Regions from separate parts of the Nocardia sp. NPDC003482 genome, predicted to be linked through region 4. Evidence: riboswitches for the same ligand, from Rfam matches in the RefSeq annotation. Region 4 holds a riboswitch; each other region holds the start of a gene.

Region 1 (2,192 bases), on a different contig from region 4:
CGAGGGTGATGTCGCTGCCGTAGTCGATGTTGCCCAGCAGCCGCACCTGCTCCTTGTCGAGCACCTTGTGCAGGGCGGTGATGATCCCCTTGATTCGCGGGTGGTCCGGCGCCACGCCGTAGCGGATCAGCCCGAACGGCGCGGGCATCCGTTCGAACAGGTCGATGCTCACCTCGGCGTCGGACTTCATCAACGCGTCGGCGGCGTAGATTCCGGCCGGTCCGGCGCCCACGATCGCGATGCGCAGTGGGCGGTTCGCTGCACTGTGTTCGGTCATATCTACGCGCACCCTCTGGTCGAGAACTCTGTCGTCATGTCTTAGCCGTCTTTCTTAGCTTAGGCTAAGTTGACGTGCGGTCCGGGATCCTGCCCCTGCGTCCCCGGCGTTGCTGCCTCGGGGTTCCAGCGATTCTATCGGTGGCAGCTATGGCCGATATTCCCGGTCCGCGTCGGGTAATTCGAGTGTGATTCCGGACACTGGGGGCGACCGGCGATGATGGGCGCATGACCGATGCCGTCGAGCCGACTCCGATCGACCAGCGCGAGACCACTCGCTCGCCGGTCCCGTTCATCGCCGCGGCCGTGCTCGCGGTGCTGGTGATCGTCGGCATCGTGCTGCTGGCCGTGCTGCGCCCGGCTGAGAACAATGTCACAGATTCCGACCGGGTCGCGATCGCGGCGCGCAATTTCGCGACCGCGCAAGCGGATTCGGACGCGAAACGCCGGGCCACCACGGCCTGCGCCGAATTCGACGCCGCCAAGTCGCCGCTCGGACCGGACGCGGTGGGCAAGCACGTGGAGATCGCGGGCGTGCGCGACACCGTCATCGACGGCGACCGCGCGCGGGCCACGGTGACCAGCCGCGTCGACGGCCGGGAGCGGACCGTGACCTGGAACCTGGTCCGCGCGGGCGATCATTGGCTCGTCTGCAACGTTTGACATGCGACCCGCTGACCAGGCACTCTGCTTCGGAGGTCATGAGCGCCAGCGCCAAGCCCCGGCTCGCTGGCCGGCAACCCTCCTCCGCGGTGGGGTGCTCCGGGTGACGACCTGGCACGCGTCGAATCCCGGCGCGGCAAGCGTGGATTCTCGAGGAGGTTCGATTCGGATGAACGAGCAGAGTCGCCGCTGTCCCGGTGAGGCACGATCATGAGCTACGCGGGTGACATCGATCCGCAGCAGGCGTGGGACCTGTTGCGCGACAACGCGAACGCGGTTCTCGTCGATGTACGCACCGACGCCGAATGGCGGTTCGTCGGCGTACCCGACACCAGCGGAATCGACCGGCCGACGGCCCTGATCGAATGGGTCGACGGAACCGGTTCGCGCAATCCGCGTTTCGTCGATCAGCTGAAGCAGGTGCTCGGCGATCGCCCCGACGACGCCCCGGTGATCTTCCTGTGCCGCTCGGGCCAGCGATCCATCGGCGCGGCCGAGGCGGCCACCGCCGCGGGCTTCACCCCTGCCTACAACGTGCTCGAGGGCTTCGAGGGACCGCTCGACGCGAACGGCCATCGCGGCGGCGCGGGCTGGCGCGCCCGCGGCCTGCCCTGGAGGCAGTCGTGATCAGCGGCGGGGCGTTCGACCGTCCCCTGCCCGAGGGCGTCGGCCCGGCGACGATCAGCGTGCGCGGCGGGCTGCGCCGCTCCGGATTCGAGGAGACCGCCGAGGCGCTGTACCTGTCCTCCGGCTTCGTCTACGAGAGCGCCGAGGCGGCCGAGGCCGCGTTCACCGGCGATATCGAGCACTTCGTCTACTCGCGCTACGGCAACCCCACTGTCGCCATGTTCGAGGAGCGGATGCGGCAGATCGAGGGCGCCGAGGCGTGTTTCGCGACCGCCAGCGGGATGGCCGCGGTCTTCGTCGCGCTCGGCGCGCTGCTGGGCAACGGCGATCGCCTCGTCGCCGCGCGCAGCCTGTTCGGCTCGTGCTTCGTGGTCTGCAACGAGATCCTGCCGCGCTGGGGCGTGGAGACGGTGTTCGTGGACGGCGAGGACATCGCGCAGTGGGAGGAGGCGCTGTCGAAGCCCACGCGGGCGGTGTTCTTCGAGACGCCCTCCAATCCCATGCAGACCCTCGTCGACGTGCGCCGGGTCGCCGACCTCGCGCACGCCGCGGGCGCGAAGGTGGTGCTGGACAACGTCTTCGCCACCCCGCTGCTGCAACGCAGTCTCGACCTGGGCGCGGACGTC
Region 2 (2,192 bases), on a different contig from region 4:
GGTCGGCTTCACCTCCAGCTCCTTCGCGTCGCTGTCGCTGCAACCGCCGCTCATCTCGTTCAATATCGCGCACACCTCCTCCAGCCTCGCCGCCATGCTCGCGGCCGATTCGGTGGTCGTGCACTTCCTCGGCGAACATCAGCACGCGCTGGCGCGGCGGTTCTCGCGCGCGGCGGAGGAACGCTTCGCCGACACCTCGCTGTGGTCGACCCTCGAGACCGGCGAGCCGGTGCTGCACGACACCCCGATCTGGGTGCGGGCCACCGTGCAGCAAACCATCCCGATCGGCGATCACACGCTCGTCGTCGGGTTGGTGACCCGGGTGTACGACAACACCGACGACAATCCGGTCGGCGCGCCGCTGGTGTACTACCAGGGCGCCTACCACCGGCCCGCCGAGCTGGAGTGACTCAGGCCGCCGAGGCCACCGTCCCGATGCCCAGGGCGGCCAGCACCCCGGCGCTGAGCCGTTCGAGCCGATCGCGCACCCGCTCCCGGCGCAGCAGGCCCGCGAGCCGGGCGGCGGCCAGCGCCAGCAACACCATTTCGATTGCGGCGACGGCGGATTCGATCGTCGACAGCAAGCCCGCGGCGAACGCCGACCGCGCCGTCACCGACCGCGGCGCCTCGGCCGCGGTCGCGGTGTTCGCCCGCCGCCGCGCGAGCAGCGTGCGAATCCCCAAGTACACCAGGTAGATTCCGCCGATCACCTTCACCACCCGATAGGTCGTCGCCGACTGCTCGAGCAGCGCCGCCACGCCCGCCGCGACCACGATCGCCCAGCCGATGCCGCCCAGCGCGGAACCGATGCCGGACGCGATCGCCGGTCGTCGTCCCGCCAGCGCGTACCGCAGCACCAGGAACGTATCCGGTCCCGGCGTCACCGACAGCAGCACACACAGCCCGACGAATCCGAGCAGCACCGACACACTCATCGGTCCATTCTTGACAGCCCGGCCCTCGATCTGCCAGCCTTTTCCACCAAGGTCATGAGTGCCAGCGCGAAGCCCCGGCTTGCTGGCCGGCAACCCTCCTCCGCGGTGGGGTGCTCCGGGTGACGACCGGGCCGTAGCCCGACCGGGCGCGGCAAGCGCGGACTCCGATCACCGATCCCCCCGGAGTCCCTGAGCCGAAGGGATTTTCTTCGATGACCGCCGTACTCGAACAGACCCGCACCGCCCTCGCCCGCGTCTCCGGATGTGATCTGCGAGTTCCGTTGGTGCAGGGCGGAACTCGCGCATACGCCAATTTCGACTACGCCGCCAGCGCCCCCGCCCTCGAACGGGTCACCGACCGGATCGCCGAACTGCTGCCCTACTACGCCAGCGTGCACCGCGGCGCGGGGTACGCCTCCCGGATCTCCACCGACTGCTACGAGGCCGCCCGCGGTTCGGTGTCGCGCTTCCTGAACAGCGCCGACGATCAGGTCGTGGTGTTCACCCGCAACACCACCGACGCGCTGAACCTGCTGGCCGCGTGCGTGCCCGGCGACACCGTGGTGCTCGACATCGAGCACCACGCCAACCTCCTGCCCTGGACCCGCCGCGGCCGCCGCGTGGTGCCCGCCGCCGACACCGTGGAGGAGACCATCCGCCGCGTCGTGGCCGAGCTGTGCGCCAAACCCGCGGCGCTGCTGGCGGTCACGGGCGCGTCGAACGTCACCGGCGAGGTGCTGCCGCTGGATCGGCTGGCCGCCGTCGCGCATCAGTGCGGCGCGCGGCTGCTCGTCGACGCCGCGCAGCTGGCCCCGCATCGGCGAATCGACCTGTGCGCCACCGGCATCGACTACCTGGCGTTCTCGGGCCACAAGCTGTACGCGCCGTTCGGCGCGGGCGTGCTGGTGGGCCGCCGCGACTGGCTCGACGCCGCCCCGCCGTATCTGGCCGGGGGCGGCGCGGTCACCGAGGTGGGCGTCGACGAGGTCGCCTGGGCGCCCGCACCGCAACGGCACGAGGCGGGTTCGCCGAACGTGCTCGGCGTCGCCGCCCTCGCCGCCGCCTGCGACGCGCTCGCCGCGCTCGACGAGCGAGCGGTGCTCGAGCACGAACGCGAACTCACCGAGCGCCTGCGCGCGGGCCTGAAAGCCGTTGCGGGCGTTCGGTTCCTGCGCATCTGGCCGGACAGCCCCGACAGCGTGGGCATCGTCGCGTTCACCGTCGACGGCTTCGAACCGGGCCGGGTCGCGGCATACC
Region 3 (2,192 bases), on a different contig from region 4:
TCTGCACGGTCTCGACCAGCGGGGTGCGCACCGCGCCCGGCACGACCAGGCTCACCCCGATGTCGTGCCGTTCCAGATCGAAGCGCAGCACCTCCGAGATCCCGCGCAGCCCGAATTTGGCCGCGCTGTAGGCCGCGTGCCAGGGCAGTGCGAGCAGGCCCGCCGCCGAGGACACGTTCACCAGATGCCCGCCCCGCCCGGCGCGCACCATCGGCGGCACGAACGCCTCGATGATGTGGATGGGCCCCATCAGATTCACCTCGACCATGGACCGCCAGTGCCGGTGTTCGAGGTTCTCCACCGTGCCCCAGGCGGAGATGCCCGCGATGTTCATGACCACGTCGAGGCTGCCGTGCTCGGCGTGCACCCGGTCCGCCCAGGCCGAGACGGCCGCGTGGTCGGTGATGTCCATCGGGTGGGCGTCGAGGACCTCGCCGCCGGAGGCGCGGATCAGCTCGACCGTCTCGGCGAGGCCGTCGGCGGCGATGTCGGTGAGCAGCACGCGCGCGCCCGCCCGCGCGGCGGCCACGGCCGTGGCCCGGCCGATGCCGCTGGCCGCCCCCGTGACGAGGCATTTCCGATCGGTCAGATCCCTCATGAACTCCCCTGGACGATGTGGAACCACACAGTTTTCCACACCCTAGCTATTACGAACATTGTTGTACACAGCGAGCGCTGCCAACAGTTCGACTCACGCTGATCGGGACGGCAGACACCCACCGCGTTCGTCCGTTAATTTCGAATCCACCCATCCAGAGCGGTTGAGAGACCTGGCTCGACGAGACCGCAGCAACCCCCCGGGAGCCGGGTGCGGGTGCTACCGCCAGGACCGATGGAGGATCGCGATTCCCATGACCACAGTGGCCGCTGTCGACTCCGTCCCCGACACCACCGAGGACGCCCTGCCGGTCGTGCGCACGCGACACCCCTGGCGCTGGCTGGTGGGCGCGGTCGCGCTGGTGCTGGTCGCCCAGTTCGCGCACGGGCTGATCACCAATCCCGGTTGGGACTGGTCCACGTTCGCCCGCTACTTCACCGCGCCGTCGGTGCTCGCGGCGCTGCGGCTGACCGTGGAGCTCACCTTCTGGGGCACGCTGTTCGGCTTCCTGCTCGGCATCTGGCTGGCCGTGGCGCGGCTGTCGAAAATCCCTGTGCTGCAGGTCATCGCGTGGGTGTACGTGTGGGCGTTCCGTTCCATCCCGCTGATCGTGCAGCTGTTGTTCTGGTTCAACATCGCCTATCTGTACAAGCGGATGTCGATCGGGATCCCGTTCGGCCCGGCGTTCTTCAGCTTCGACGTCAACGGCGTCCTCAGCGGATTCACCGCCGCCGTGATCGGGCTGGCGTTGCACCAGGCGGCCTACTCGGCCGAAATCATCCGCGCCGGAATCATTTCCGTGGATCCGGGCCAGCTGGAGGCGGCCAAATCGCTGGGCCTGCCGTGGCGGCGGCAGTTCTTCACCATCGTCGCCCCGCAGGCCATGCGCGGCATCCTGCCCAACGCGGCCAACGAGGTGATCAGCCTGTTCAAGGGCACCTCGATCGTGTCGGTGATGGCCATCGCGGAGCTGTTCTACCAGGTGCAGGTCGTCTACGGCCGCAACGGCCGGGTGGTGCCGCTGCTGATGGTGGCGACGGTCTGGTACATCGTGCTCACCAGCGTGCTGAGCGTCGCGCAGTACTACATCGAGCGCCACTTCGCCAAGGGCAGCCAACGCGAGCTGCCGCGCACGCCGTGGCAGCGGGTGCGCGCCAAGATCACCGAGATCACGGGGGAACGCCGGTGAGCGAGTACACGGTCGAATTACGCGGCGTGCGTAAACGTTTCGGGTCCGAGGAGGTGCTGCGCGGGATCGATCTCGCGGTGCGGCCCGGCGAGGTGACGGCGATCCTGGGCCCGTCGGGTTCGGGGAAGTCGACGCTGCTGCGGGTGGTCAATCACCTCGAGAAGGTCGACGCGGGCACGGTGCGGGTGGCCGGGGAGATGGTCGGCTACCGCCGCAAGGGCGCGAAACTGCACGAGCTGAGCGAGCGCGAGATCCTGCGGCAGCGGGCGCGCATCGGCTTCGTGTTCCAGAACTTCAATCTGTTCCCGCATCTGACGGTGCTGGAAAACGTTGCGCTGGCGCCGGTTTCGACGCAGCGGCGGCGCCGGTCCGAGGTCGAGGCCGAGGCGCTGGAACTGCTCGACC
Region 4 (2,192 bases):
GAGTGGGAGCGAGTTCTGCGGTCCCGGTTTCTGTCATGAGGGGGACTCCTGAGTGGAAGAAGCAGTTCCGTCGCGTCGTTGGAACGTGACAGCAATCCTGTCACCGTCCGCCAAGTGGCGTCAAGAGAAAAATGTCGTAGTGCGACATTTGACGTATCTCGTCACAATAAGAGCCGTTGGCGATAGGATGGGGTCATGCTCGAGTCACCTACCCAGCTCGGCCTCCGGGAGCGCAAGAAGCAGCAGACCCGGCGGCGGATCATCGAGGTGGCGCTGCGCCTGTGCGATGCCCAGGGGTTCGACGCGACCACCGTCGAGCAGATCGCCGATGCCGCCGACGTCTCGCCGCGCACGGTCAACCGGTACTTCGAGCTGAAGGAGGACATCGTCCTCGCGCCCATCGAGGAGATGGGCAGGGTCCTCGGGGCCGAGCTGCGCAAGCAGCCCGTCACGGGCAACGAGCTCGTCGCCCTGCACGACACCTTCCTGACCGTGGTCACCAACAGCCTCGCGGGCGCGGAACCGCCGTTCGAGTGGTTCCAGCAGATGCAGCGGATCACCCGCAGCAGCGCCACCGTGCGCGCCCGCAGTATGGACATCGCCGACACCAAGACCATCGAGATCCATTCCGCTATCGCAGAGCGCATCGGCGCGGACCCCGATTCGCTGACCGTGCGCGTCATCGCGGGCACGTGGAACGCGATCATGCGGGCCGGAATGGAATGCGAGACGCCGTCGATGGACTGCGCCCCGAACGTGTCCGCGGAGGCCAACATTCGCGCCGTCAAGGCGGCCTATGCCGAGTTCATCCAGCATTGCGCGGTACCGATGGCGCAGGCGCGCGGCTAGGCCGCCGAGACCGTCTCGCGTCCGGTTCGGCCGATCCGCTACCATTTTCGAAAGGTCATGAGCGCCAGCGCCAAGCCCCGGCTCGCTGGCCGGCAACCCTCCAGTTGCGGTGGGGTGCTCCGGGTGATGACCGGGCTCCCGAGGGTCGGGAGCAAGCGCGACGATCGAGGAGGTCCCCGCGAATGCGCTGTTGCTGTTGTCGGCTCTCGTCCGATAACACCAGCAAGCCCAGTCCGGCGACCCATAGGAGCAGGCTATGAGTAACCCGACCGTTACCATCGACATCGTGTGTGCCCTTCGGACGGCGGCGGCCCGGTGACCGTGAGTATCGAATCGAGCACCTCGGCGGCCGCGCTGCTTCCCCCGGCCGACGGTCGTCTGGAGACGATCGCCATCGGGGACGTGCGCCTGGAGAGCGGCGCGACGATCCCCGACGTCGAGCTGGCGGTGCAGCGCTGGGGCGAGCTCTCGCCCGACCTGGACAACATCGTGCTGGTCGAGCACGCCCTGACCGGTGATTCGCACGTGGTCGGCGCGCCCGACGCACTGCATCCGCTGCCCGGCTGGTGGGACGGCGTCGTCGGCCCGGGTCTGCCGCTGGACACCGACGAGTGGTGTGTCATCGCCACCAATGTGCTCGGCGGCTGCAAGGGCAGCACCGGGCCCGCGTCCCTCGCCCCCGACGGAAAGCCTTGGGGCTCACGGTTTCCCGAGATCTCCATTCGCGATCAGGTGACCGCCGAGGTGGCGCTGTTCGATCTGCTGGGCGTGTCGCGGCTGGCCGCCGTGGTCGGCGGCTCGATGGGCGGTATGCGGGTACTGGAGTGGATGATCGGCCATCCCAACCGCGTCGGCGCCGCGCTGGTGCTGGCCGTCGGGCCGCGCGCCACCGCCGATCAGATCGGCACCCAGACCACGCAGATCGCCGCCATCAAGGCCGACCCCGATTGGCAGGGCGGCGACTACCACGGCACCGGCCGTCGCCCGACCACCGGCATGGGCATCGCCCGCCGCATCGCGCACCTGACCTACCGCACCGAGTTCGAACTCGACCACCGCTTCGAGAATCACGGTCAGGCCGACGAGGACCCGTGGCACGGCGGCCGCTACGCGGTGCAGAGCTACCTGGAGTACCAGGCGGAGAAGCTCGTACAGCGGTTCGACCCCGCCACCTACGTCCTGCTCACCGAGGCGATGAACCGGCACGACGTCGGCCGCGGCCGCGGTGGGATCGAGGCCGCGCTGGCCGCCACCCCCGTCCCGTGCATCGTCGGCGGCGTCGACTCCGATCGCCTCTACCCGCTGCGCACCCAGCAGGAGCTCGCCGATCTGCTCCCCGGCTG

Evidence for each region. Region 4 has a riboswitch for S-adenosylmethionine ahead of metX (homoserine O-acetyltransferase MetX). Riboswitches for the same ligand answer to the same signal wherever they lie in the genome.
Region 1: another riboswitch for S-adenosylmethionine. It lies ahead of ACWDSJ_RS13415 (rhodanese-like domain-containing protein); the one in region 4 lies ahead of metX (homoserine O-acetyltransferase MetX).
Region 2: another riboswitch for S-adenosylmethionine. It lies ahead of ACWDSJ_RS27460 (aminotransferase class V-fold PLP-dependent enzyme); the one in region 4 lies ahead of metX (homoserine O-acetyltransferase MetX).
Region 3: another riboswitch for S-adenosylmethionine. It lies ahead of ACWDSJ_RS05035 (amino acid ABC transporter permease); the one in region 4 lies ahead of metX (homoserine O-acetyltransferase MetX).

What each region holds. Positions count from the first base shown of each region.
Region 1 is NZ_JBSFPI010000007.1:226,228-228,419, forward strand. Features, by position in the region: gene ACWDSJ_RS13405 (FAD-dependent oxidoreductase) at 1-277, opposite strand, end outside; gene ACWDSJ_RS13410 (Rv0361 family membrane protein) at 505-939, shown strand; SAM riboswitch class IV at 974-1,088, shown strand; gene ACWDSJ_RS13415 (rhodanese-like domain-containing protein) at 1,150-1,566, shown strand; gene ACWDSJ_RS13420 (O-succinylhomoserine sulfhydrylase) at 1,563-2,192, shown strand, end outside.
Region 2 is NZ_JBSFPI010000019.1:126,232-128,423, forward strand. Features, by position in the region: gene ACWDSJ_RS27450 (flavin reductase family protein) at 1-409, shown strand, start outside; gene ACWDSJ_RS27455 (LysE family translocator) at 411-935, opposite strand; SAM riboswitch class IV at 986-1,099, shown strand; gene ACWDSJ_RS27460 (aminotransferase class V-fold PLP-dependent enzyme) at 1,148-2,192, shown strand, end outside.
Region 3 is NZ_JBSFPI010000002.1:398,390-400,581, forward strand. Features, by position in the region: gene ACWDSJ_RS05030 (SDR family oxidoreductase) at 1-598, opposite strand, end outside; SAM riboswitch class I at 746-839, shown strand; gene ACWDSJ_RS05035 (amino acid ABC transporter permease) at 852-1,787, shown strand; gene ACWDSJ_RS05040 (amino acid ABC transporter ATP-binding protein) at 1,784-2,192, shown strand, end outside.
Region 4 is NZ_JBSFPI010000014.1:47,879-50,070, reverse strand. Features, by position in the region: gene ACWDSJ_RS22350 (MFS transporter) at 1-37, opposite strand, end outside; gene ACWDSJ_RS22345 (TetR family transcriptional regulator) at 196-849, shown strand; SAM riboswitch class IV at 903-1,013, shown strand; gene metX (homoserine O-acetyltransferase MetX) at 1,171-2,192, shown strand, end outside.